Regions from separate parts of the Delftia sp. WY8 genome, predicted to be linked through region 1. Evidence: predicted binding sites of a transcription regulator. Region 1 holds the regulator's gene; the other holds the start of a gene.
What was found. Region 1 encodes NrdR, which represses ribonucleotide reductase genes. Its sites were predicted from a motif close to CACNANATNTNGTG; they were not measured.
Positions count from the first base shown of each region.

Region 1 (5,896 bases):
CCGGAGAGAGCCAGCTGCGCTCCTGGCTGACCGCTCGCCAGATGGCCGAGCTGGGTGCGCCCGTCGAACTCGCGGCCAGCGACCGCGCGACGGCGACCAACCCGAAGAACCTGCCCAAGGATCAGGCGGCCGTGGCCTTCTGGCTCAGCAAGAAGTACCGCGTGGCGCCCGAGCCCATCGCGGCACTGGTCAGCGAGGCCTACGACCTGGGCAAGGTCAACCGCCTGGACCCGACGCTGATCCTGGCCATCATGGCCATCGAGTCCAGCTTCAATCCGTTCGCGCAAAGCGCAGTCGGCGCGCAGGGCCTGATGCAGGTGATGACCACGGTGCATACCGACAAGTACGAGAACTTCGGCGGCCAGAACGCCGCGTTCGACCCCGTCAGCAATCTGCGCGTGGGCGTGCGCGTGCTCAAGGAGTGCATTGAGCGCGCCGGCTCCATCGAAGGTGGCCTGCGCTACTACGTGGGCGCGGCCAACCTGCCCACCGACGGCGGCTATGCCGCCAAGGTGCTGGCCGAGCACCAGCGCCTGCGCATGGCCGCCGGCCTGCGTGCCGTGCCGCTGATGACCGCCAAGATCGAGCAGCCCAAGCAGGCCGTCCAGATCGCAGCCACCAAGCCGGCCACATCCACGGCCGAGGCAGCCGGACCTGCGGCCTCGGCAGCGTCCGCTGGCACCCCGGCAGTGCCGGTCAGCTCGAGCAGCATGTCCGCGCGCACCGAACAGGTGGCCCTGCAGACACAGGAGCCGGCGCTGTAACCGGAACCACCGACATGGCGCACGAAGCTGGCTAAGGCCAGCTTTTTTCATTCCTGCCTGTACCCGCTGATCTGCCAGGCAGGCGGCTTTGCCAACGCCCCTCGCCTGTCTTCGGCTCCATCAGCTCAGCTACACTAGCGGGGTACGCAACTGGCGATAGGCGCAGCCGCTTCACGCACCGCTGCCGCTGACGTGGAAACCAGCAGAAGGCCTGAAAAGAACCACCTTCTGTGAACCACCGGGGAGCGTACCGCCCAGCCTCCATGCGCACGCGGGATCTGGAGTGTTCCGCCGTTCGCCTGGGCAGCCCTTGGCCTCAAGGGAATTTCAAGTTCACAGGACTGCCATGTTTCAACGCACCAATACCGTCGAGAAGGTCGACGCCGAAGTCTTTGCCGCCATCCAGGCCGAGAACCTGCGTCAACAAGAACATATCGAGCTGATCGCCAGCGAGAACTACTGCTCGCCCGCCGTGATGGAAGCCCAGGGCTCCCAGCTCACCAACAAGTACGCAGAAGGCTATCCAGGCAAGCGCTACTACGGCGGCTGCGAGAACGTCGATGTGGTCGAGCAGCTTGCCATCGACCGCGTCAAGAAGCTGTTCGGCGCCGAGGCCGCCAACGTTCAGCCCAACTCCGGCTCCCAGGCCAACCAGGCCGTGCTCATGGCCTTTGCCAAGCCCGGCGACACCATCATGGGCATGAGCCTGGCCGAAGGCGGCCACCTGACGCACGGCATGCCGCTGAACATGTCGGGCAAGTGGTTCAACGTGGTCTCCTACGGCCTGAACGCCGAAGAAGCCATCGACTACGACAAGATGGAAGCGCTGGCGCGCGAGCACAAGCCCCGCATCATCGTGGCCGGCGCATCGGCCTACGCCCTGGCCATCGACTTCGAGCGCTTCGCCAAGATCGCAAAGGAAGTCGGCGCCATCTTCTGGGTGGACATGGCCCACTACGCCGGCCTGATCGCCGCGGGCGTGTACCCCAACCCCGTGCCTCACGCCGACGTGGTCACCACCACCACGCACAAGAGCCTGCGCGGCCCGCGCGGCGGCGTGATCCTGATGAAGGCCGAGCATGAGAAGGCCATCAACAGCGCCATCTTCCCCGGCCTGCAAGGCGGCCCGCTGATGCACGTCATCGCCGGCAAGGCCGTGGCCTTCAAGGAAGCACTGTCTCCCGAGTTCAAGGCCTACCAGGAGCAGGTCGTGAAGAATGCCAAGGTCGTCGCCGAAACGCTGACGGCCCGCGGCCTGCGCATCGTCTCCGGCCGCACGGAAAGCCACGTCATGCTGGTGGACCTGCGCGCCAAGGGCATCACCGGCAAGGCGGCAGAAGCCGCACTGGGTGCCGCCCACATGACGATCAACAAGAACTCCATCCCCAACGACCCCGAAAAGCCGATGGTCACCAGCGGCATCCGCGTGGGCACGCCCGCCATGACCACGCGCGGCTTCAAGGAAGAGGAAGCCCGCCTGACGGCCAACCTGCTGGCCGACGTGCTGGAGAACCCCAGCGACGAAGCCAACCTGGCCCGCGTGCGCGCCCAGGTGGCCGAGCTGACGGCCCGCTTCCCGGTCTACGGCGCCTGATTTGAGCGCATAGAGGCCTGCCATGAAGTGCCCGTTCTGCAGCCACCCGGACACCCAGGTCGTGGAGACCCGTGAGGCCGAGGATGGGGGCTTCATCCGCCGCCGCCGCCAATGCGGCGGCTGCGACAAGCGCTTCACCACCTATGAGCGGCCCGAGGTCAGCTTCCCCGCCATCGTCAAGAAGGACGGGCGGCGCATCGAGTACGAGCGCGCCAAGCTGCTGGGTTCGTTCAAGATTGCGCTGCGCAAGCGTCCCGTGAGCACGGAGCAGATCGATGCCGCCATCGAGCGCATCGAGGAACGGCTGCGCAACCTGGGCGAGCGCGAAGTGCTCTCCAGCCGCCTGGGCGAGATGGTGATGCGCGAGCTCAAGCTGCTCGACAAGGTCGGCTACATCCGCTACGCCAGCGTCTACCGCAGCTTCGAGGACGTGGACGACTTCAAGAACGTCATGGATGAAGTCCGCAATCCCGGCTGATCAGGCCGGCAGGACACAAGAAAGCCGCCCTTGGGCGGCTTTCTTTTTGGCGTCCTGGCAGCGCTTTCAGGGCGCCGCGGCAGGAATCGGCGCCAGGCCTGAATCGACGTCGCCGCACTGGGCGCGGTGGCGCAGGGCGTGGTCCATCACCACCAGGGCCAGCAACGCTTCGGCGATGGGCGCGGCGCGGATGCCCACGCAGGGGTCATGGCGACCCTTGGTGATGACTTCGGTGCTCTGGCCCTGGGTGTCGATGGACTCGCGCGGCGTGATGATGGAGCTGGTGGGCTTGATGGCGATGCGCACCTCCAGATCCTGGCCCGTGCTGATGCCGCCCACGATACCACCGGCGTTGTTGCTGCGAAAGCCTTCGGGGCTCAGCGAGTCGCCGTGCGTGGTGCCGCGCTGGACCACGCTGTCGAAGCCCGCGCCGATCTCCACGGCCTTGACGGCGTTCAGGCCCATCATGGCGTAGGCGACGTCGGCATCGAGGCGGTCATACAGCGGCTGGCCCAGGCCCACCGGCATGCCACTGGCCTGCACGCGCAGCGCGGCGCCGCAGGAGTCGCCCGACTTGCGCAGCGCATCCATGTATTCCTCGTAGCGGGACACATCGGCCACCGGCGCAAAGAAGGGATTGTTGCGCACATGCTCCCAGCTCTCGAAGGGCAGCGACAGCTCGCCCACCTGGGTCATGCAGGCGCGGAACTCGGTGCCGAATTTTTCCTTGAGCCACTTCTTGGCCACGGCGCCGGCCGCCACCGTAGGCGCCGTCAGCCGTGCGGAGGAGCGGCCGCCGCCGCGCGGATCACGGATGCCGTACTTCTGGAAGTAGGCGTAGTCGGCATGGCCGGGACGAAAGCTTTGCGCAATGTTGGAGTAGTCCTTGCTGCGCTGGTCGGTATTGCGGATCAGCAAAGCGATCGGCGTGCCCGTGGTACGGCCTTCGTAGACACCCGAGAGGATTTCCACCGCGTCCGGCTCGTTGCGCTGCGTCACGAACTTGCTGGTGCCGGGGCGGCGGCGGTCCAGGTCGTGCTGGATGTCCGCCTCGCTCAGTGCCATGCCAGGCGGGCAACCGTCGATGACGCAGCCGATGGCCGGGCCATGCGATTCGCCGAAGTTGGTGACAGTGAATAGGGTTCCGAAGGTGTTGCCGCTCATAGGCCGATGATTATGCCCGGGTCGCCCCCAGGCGCCGCTCCCGCTGCAGCGGTGCATTGCGCAGGCTGCCATCTCCTGCAAAGAAACAATAAAACTATCAAATTACAAATATTGATAGCTAGAATTGCAGAACATTGTTCTTCAACCGCCTGCGGACCATCCCTCAGGCACCAGCCGCAACTTGCGGGAGATTCGTGAAATGCAGACCTCTTCCGGCTCAACGCAACGCCAGGATCGCAGCGATCCTGCGAGCAGCACTCCACCGCCCTCACCCATCCTTCAACAGGATGCCGGTGACCAGAATCTTCACCCCACCCTGATGACCATGCTGCTGGTCTCAGCCAGGCCCGATGATTTCAGAACCCGCAACCGGCTTGCCCAGGCCAAGCAGTACATGCGGGCCCGGCTGGATGACCCCGAGCTCAAGCCCCTGCAGGTGGCCCAGGGCCTGGGCATGTCGCTGCGCAGCCTGGCGCGCCTGTTCGCCACCGAGGGACTGACTCCCAGCCGCTGGCTCTGGAACGAGCGCCTGGCCCAGGCCCACCTGCTGCTGCAGGCCGACAATGCGCGGCGCGTGACCGATGTGGCGATGGCCTGCGGCTTCACCAGCTTCTCGCACTTCAGCCGCGTCTTCAGGCAGACCTATGCCGTGCCGCCCAGCGCCTTGCTCAAGCCCCGGCGCAGCAGCGTGCATTGAACGGGCTTGCGCCCGGCCGTAAAAAAACCAAGGCCTGCGCCGCGTTCTGCGGTCGCAGGCCTTGCTGCATGGGCAGGGGCGGTCTTGCCGCGACCGGATGATCAGTCCGCGCCCTGGCGCTCGCCTTCGGGCCAGTCGCGGATATAGGCCTTGAGCATGCGGTTCTCGAAGTTCTGGCTGTCCACCACGGCCTTGGCCACGTCGTACAGGCTGATCACGCCCATCAGCATGCGCTTGTCCATCACCGGCATGTAGCGCGCATGGCGGTCCAGCATCATGCGGCGCACCTCGTCCATGTCGGTTTCCATGGTGCAGGTCATGGGAGCGTCGTCCATGGCCGAGCGCACCAGCGTCTCGCCCACGCCGCCGTGTTTGACGAAGCCCTGGATCACTTCGCGGAAGGTCAGCATGCCGACCACGTCGCCGTGCTCCATGACCACGAGGGAGCCTATATCGCGCTCGGACATCACCTGCACCGCGCTGGCCAGGCTTTCGTCCGGCGACACCGTGTAGAGGGTGTTGCCCTTGACGCGCAGGATGTCACTTACTTTCATGCCGTATCTCCAAGATTGTCTGTGTCGCCGTGGTTGCGGCAAGCCCATGTCTGCCGGGAAATATAGCCCACAATGCCCGCTTGCCTTGACAACCATGGAGACAGGAATGCCCGGCTACTCGGATCCCGGCTTTGACACTCTGGCGCTGCACGCGGGCGCACAGCCCGACCCCGCCACCGGTGCGCGCGCGACGCCCATCCACCTCACGACCTCGTTCGTCTTCGAGTCCAGCGACCATGCGGCCTCTTTGTTCAATCTGGAGCGCCCCGGCCACGTCTACAGCCGCATCTCCAATCCCACGAACGCCGTACTGGAGCAGCGCGTCTCGGCCCTGGAAGGGGGCGTGGGCGCCGTCGCCGTGGCCAGCGGCCAGGCGGCGCTGCACCTGTCGGTGGCCACGCTCATGGGCGCGGGCAGCCACATCGTGGCCAGCACGGCGCTGTACGGCGGCTCGCAGAACCTGCTGCACTACACGCTGGCGCGCTTCGGCATAGAGACCACCTTCGTCAAGCCCGGCGACATCGACGGCTGGCGCGCCGCCGTGCGGCCCAATACCAAGCTGTTCTTCGGCGAGACCGTGGGCAACCCGGGCCTGGACGTGCTCGACATTCCCACCATCAGCGCCATCGCGCATGAGGCCGGCGT
Region 1 covers NZ_CP049795.1:5,527,988-5,533,883, reverse strand. Annotated here, with positions in the region: gene G4D77_RS25405 (lytic transglycosylase domain-containing protein) at 1-764, shown strand, start outside; ZMP/ZTP riboswitch at 901-1,076, shown strand; gene glyA (serine hydroxymethyltransferase) at 1,111-2,358, shown strand; gene nrdR (transcriptional regulator NrdR) at 2,381-2,836, shown strand; gene aroC (chorismate synthase) at 2,903-4,000, opposite strand; gene G4D77_RS25385 (helix-turn-helix domain-containing protein) at 4,320-4,697, shown strand; gene G4D77_RS25380 (CBS domain-containing protein) at 4,799-5,251, opposite strand; gene G4D77_RS25375 (O-acetylhomoserine aminocarboxypropyltransferase) at 5,358-5,896, shown strand, end outside.

Region 2 (5,896 bases), 3.1 Mb from region 1:
GCCAGGAAGGCATGACGGGACTGCATCTGCGCACCTGGCTGACCGAGGTCGCCACCCCGTCCGACGCCACCGATGCCGCCGAGCCCGCGCTGCTGCAGCAGCTGTGCGTGGTCTTTCTGCACGACCTGCGCGAATTGGAGGCGCGGCTGCGCACGGAAAAGCTGGCCTCCATGGGCCGCATGTCCGCCGCCGTGGCCCATGAGATCCGCAATCCGCTGGCCGCCATCACCCAGGCCAACGCCCTGCTGGCAGAAGATCTGGCGCAGAACCCGGCCCAGCAGCAGCTGTGCCGCATCGTGGGCCAGAACGCCGAGCGGCTGGCGCGCACCGTCGAGGACGTGCTCAACATCGCGCGGGCCCAGCAGCACATTGGCGAGGCCCACGCCGGCCTGCTGGACCTGGACCAGCATGTGGCCCAGGCCTGCCAGGAGTGGCAGGCCCAGGGCCAGCCTGCGCGCAGCATCCAGCTGCTGCTGGACGCGCGCGCAAGGACCGTGGTGTTCGACGGCGAGCACCTGCGCCGCATCCTGGTGAACCTGCTGGACAACGCCCAGCGCTACCGCAGCAACGCCCAGCAGCCGCATACGCTGCAGGTGCTGACCGGCGCGCCGGCCGCAGGCCAGATCTGGCTGCAGGTCTGGAGCGACGGCGCCGCACTGGAGCCCACGGTGCAGCGCCATCTGTTCGAGCCCTTCTTCTCGTCGGAAAGCCGCTCCAGCGGCCTGGGCCTGTACATCTGCCGCGAGCTGTGCCAGCGCTACGATGCAGGCATCAGCTACCAGCGGCTGTCGCGGCCCGCGCCGCACGGCCCTGTCGAGGGCAATGCCTTCAGCATCGTGTTCCGCGCCGGCGCCGCATCGGCTCTGCCGGCCTCCCTGTTTGACCAGATTGTGGTGTGATGCCCTTGAACTCCCTGCCCGCTGCCGCATCGATTCTTGTCGTGGACGACGAGCCGGATCTGCGCACCCTATATGAACTGACCCTGCTGCGCGAAGGCTACCGCGTGGAAACCGCCGCCAGCGTGGGCGAGGCGCGCGAACAGCTGCAGACCCAGCGCTTCGACGTGGTCATCACCGACATGCGCCTGCCCGACGGCATGGGAATGGAGCTGCTGCAGGACCTGCGCAACCAGCAGCGGCGAGAACGCTGCGTGGTCATGACCGCCTACGGCTCGGCCGAAAATGCCGTCGAAGCCCTGCGCTCGGGCGCCTTCGACTATCTGACCAAGCCCGTGGACCTCAAGCAGTTCCGCCTGGTCGTGGCCTCGGCCGCCCAGGGCGTGGGCGGCGTGCCGCCCCCCGGCGTGATGCCGGCGCGCAGCCCCTCGGCGGCGTCGGCCGCAAGCCCCGTGCTCAGCGGCGGCGGGGCGCTCGACGCCATGGTTGGGGAGTCGCCCGCCATGCAGGCCGTCAAGCAGCGCATTGCCAAGGTGGCGCGCGGCATGGCGCCGGTGCTGGTGCACGGCGAGTCGGGCACGGGCAAGGAGCTGGTGGCGCGCGCCCTGCACGCCTGCAGCCAGCGCGCCCACGGCCCCATGGTGGCCGTGAACTGCGGCGCCATCCCCGAAAACCTGCTGGAAGCCGAGTTCTTCGGCGCCCGCAAGGGCTCCTATACCGGAGCCACCCAGGACCGCGACGGCTACTTCCAGGCGGCACGCGGCGGCACCCTGTTCCTCGACGAAATCGGCGACCTGCCGCTGCCCATGCAGGCCAAGCTGCTGCGCGCCATCCAGGAACGCCGCGTGCGCCCCCTGGGCTCGGCGCAGGAGGAAGCAGCCGACGTGCGCATCGTCAGCGCCACCCACCGCGACCTGGCCGCCGACGTGCAGGCAGGACGTTTTCGCCAGGACCTGTACTACCGCCTCAACGTCATCGAAGTACTTCTTCCGCCGCTGCGCGAGCGCCGCGAGGACCTGCCCGCGCTGTGCCGTGCATTGCTGGCACGGCTGTCGCAGGAGTCGGGCCTGCCCATGCCCGAGATCGACGAGCGTTCCCTGGAGCAGATCGCCCGCCTGCCCCTGCCCGGCAATGTGCGTGAACTGGAGAACCTGCTGCACCGCGCCATCACGCTGGGCGAGGAAGGGCCGCTGCGCATAGACCCCGAGATGCAGCTGCCCTGCGGCACTCCGCCGGCTCCACCCGCATCGACGCAGACCCAGGCGCACGACGGCGCCGCACCGCCGCCGGAGCCTGCCGACATGGAGCTGCCCCGCGACCTGCAGGCCTGGCTGGACGAGCGCGAGCGCGGCATCCTGGTGCAGGCGCTGCAGGAAAACGGCTTCAACCGCACGGCCACGGCCGCACGCCTGGGGCTGAGCCTGCGCCAGATCCGCTACCGCATCGACCGGCTGAACATCGCCCTGCCCGGCGACGCCAGCGCCGAGGCGGACGGAGGCAGCCATGGCGAAGCCTGATCCGCAGGCACCAGCCACCACGACCATGGGCCCGGCCTGGACCTGGCAAGGCGGCTGGCTGCAACAGGCACGCCACCTGCCCTCGCCCAACTTCGGCGAGCGCCCGGCCCAGGCCCTGGTCGATCTGGTCGTCGTGCACTCCATCAGCCTGCCCCCCGGCGAGTACGGCACGGGGGCGGTCCAGCAACTGTTCACCAACCAGCTCGACTGGGACGCCCATCCTTACTACCAGGGCATACGCGGCCTGGAGGTGTCGGCGCATTTCTTCGTCACGCGCCTGGGCGAGGTCTGGCAATTTGTGGACTGTGACGCGCGCGCCTGGCATGCGGGCGCCTCCAGCTGGCGCGGCAAGGACCGCTGCAACGACGACTCCATCGGCATAGAGCTGGAGGGCCTGGAGGGACTGCCGTTCGAGCCGGCGCAATATGCGGCCCTGGAGAACCTGTGCGAAGCCATCGCCGCACGCTACCCCGTCGCCCATCTCGCAGGCCATGAGCACATTGCGCCCGGCCGCAAACGCGATCCCGGCCCCGGCTTCGACTGGCCCCGGCTGCGCGGGCTGCTGTCCCGTCACCAGGCCACGGCGAACTGGCAGCTGCCGCCCCGCGCCGGCCAGCCCTCCACGTAAGCACACACCCTCCTGCCGGACTGCGCCAGGCCTTGCACGCAGGCCGGCTTGTCCACAGGCCCAGGAAAAGTGCGCTGTCAATCCAGAAAGCAACCCATGTGGCGCGCAGGCGCACGCCGGGCCGGCCTGATCTTTTTTTACAAATTCACGCATGTGTCGCAGCCCCACTGTTCATGGGGCTTTCGGCGGTCCGACCGGCGCAGCGGCAAGGCTGTAGCGGCTTGCGACAGGCCATCGCCCGCCAGCCACCGCGCAGCGGTGATCTGCTGCTATGGGCTTGCATGCTGGGCACTGTTTTGGCGCAGCGCAAACAGCGGTTTTCCGGCCGTGAGTACCCCGTGTACATGAGACGGCGATACACTACAGGTAGTGCCTGAGAGCACGCCGGACACCATATCTAGTGTTCACAAGCTGTGCACACCCTGTGAAAACGGTGTGCACATCCGGCCCCGATTCCATCTCCCAGCAAGCCTGCCCCCAGTGCAGGTCCGCGTCCGTTCTATCCACAAACACCCGTTGAGGAAACTCATGCAAGAAGCACTGAATTCTTTGGCTCCCGCTGCGCACGGTGATGCTGCCAATCCTTCCTCCGCCCATCACCTGTCCGTGCAGGACGGCTACCAGATCATCCGCCGCAGCGGCGACGTGGTGCCCTTCACCCCGCAAAAGATCGCCGTCGCGCTGACCAAGGCCTTCCTGGCCGTGCGCGGCGCCCAGGGCGCTGCCTCCGCCAGCGTGCGCGAGACCGTGGACGAGCTCACCCAGGCCGTGGTGCGCGCCCTGCTGCGCTCGCGTCCGGGCGGCGGCACCTTCCATATTGAAGACGTGCAGGACCAGGTCGAGCTGGGCCTGATGCGCGGCGGCCACCACGACGTGGCGCGCGCCTACGTGCTGTACCGCGACCGCCGCAACCAGGAGCGTGCCGAGCAGAAGAAGGCCGCCGAGGCCGCTGCCGCCGCTGCGGCCGCGCCCGCCCCCGTGCTGCATGTGACCGACAACGGCCAGCGCGTTCCTCTGGACCAGGCCCGCCTGCTGGCCCTGATCGAGGCCTCCTGCCGCAACCTCAATGCCGACATCCAGGCCGCGCCCATCGTTGCCGAGACGCTGCGCAACCTGTACGACGGCGTGCCGATCGAAGAAGTCTTCAAGGCCTCCATCCTGGCCGCGCGCACGCTGATCGAAAAGGACCCCGACTACACCTACGTCACCGCCCGCCTGCTGCTGCACACCATCGTGCGCGAGGTCATGGGCCATGACGTGCAGCCTGCCGACATCCAGTCGGCCTACGCCGCCTACTTCCCCGGCTTCATCCAGAAGGGCGTGGACAACGAGCTGCTCAACCCCGAGCTGCTGAACTACGACCTGCCCCGCCTGGCTGCCGCCCTCAAGGCCGAACGCGACCAGCAGTTCGACTACCTGGGCCTGCAGACCCTGTACGACCGCTACTTCCTGCACGTGCGCAAGACGCGCATCGAGCTGCCCCAGTCCTTCTTCATGCGCGTGGCCATGGGCCTGGCGCTGCAGGAAGAGGACCGCAACGCGCGCGCCATCGAGTTCTACGAACTGCTGTCTTCCTTCGACTTCATGAGCAGCACGCCCACGCTGTTCAACAGCGGCACGCTGCGCTCGCAGCTGTCTTCGTGCTACCTGACCACGGTGCCCGACGATCTGGACGGCATCTATGAGTCGATCAAGGAAAACGCCCTGCTGTCCAAGTTCGCCGGCGGCCTGGGCAACGACTGGACGCGCGTGCGCGCCCTGGGTTCGCGCATCAAGGGCACGAACGGCGAGTCGCAGGGCGTGGTGCCCTTCCTCAAGGTGGTCAACGACACGGCCGTGGCCGTGAACCAGGGCGGCAAGCGCAAGGGCGCCGTCTGCACGTACCTGGAGACCTGGCACCTGGACATCGAGGAATTCCTCGAGCTGCGCAAGAACACGGGCGACGACCGCCGCCGCACGCACGACATGAACACGGCGAACTGGATTCCCGACCTGTTCATGAAGCGCGTCATGGAAAAGGGCCAGTGGACCCTGTTCTCGCCCTCCGATGTCGGCGACCTGCACGACCTCTTCGGCGCAGCCTTCGAGCGCGCCTACACGGCCTACGAAACCAAGGCCGACACCGGCGAGCTCAAGCTGTTCAAGCGCATCCCGGCCGTGGACCTGTGGCGCAAGATGCTGTCCATGCTGTTCGAGACCGGCCACCCCTGGGTCACCTTCAAGGACCCCTGCAACGTGCGCTCGCCCCAGCAGCACGCCGGCGTGGTGCACTCGTCCAACCTGTGCACCGAGATCACGCTGAACACCAGCGACACCGAGACCGCCGTCTGCAACCTGGGCTCGGTCAACCTGGCGCGCCACATCACCAACGGCGCCATCGACCACGGCAAGCTGCGCAAGACCATCACCACGGCCATGCGCATGCTGGACAACGTGATCGACATCAACTACTACGCCGTGCAGAAGGCCAAGGACTCCAACCTGCGCCATCGCCCCGTGGGCCTGGGCCTGATGGGCTTCCAGGATGCGCTCTATGAAATGCGCATCGCCTACGCCAGCGACGCGGCCGTCGAGTTCGCCGACCAGTCGATGGAAGCCATCTGCTACTACGCCTACTGGGCCTCCACCGAACTGGCCAGGGAACGCGGCCAGTACTCCAGCTACAAGGGCTCGCTGTGGGACCAGGGCATCCTGCCGCTGGACACGCTGAACCTGCTGGAGAAGGCCCGCGGCGGCTACGTGGAAGTGGACCGTTCCTCGCGCCTGGACTGGGATGCGCTGCGCGCCAAGATCGGCCAGCACGGCATGCGCAACTCCAACTGCGTGGCCATCGCGCCCACGGCGACCATCTCCAA
Region 2 covers NZ_CP049795.1:2,401,689-2,407,584, forward strand. Annotated here, with positions in the region: gene G4D77_RS11110 (sensor histidine kinase) at 1-899, shown strand, start outside; gene G4D77_RS11115 (sigma-54-dependent transcriptional regulator) at 899-2,413, shown strand; gene ampD (1,6-anhydro-N-acetylmuramyl-L-alanine amidase AmpD) at 2,400-3,041, shown strand; gene G4D77_RS11125 (ribonucleoside-diphosphate reductase subunit alpha) at 3,570-5,896, shown strand, end outside.
Region 2: a site for NrdR is predicted at 3,431-3,444, ahead of G4D77_RS11125 (ribonucleoside-diphosphate reductase subunit alpha). Genes of this name have one in related genera too.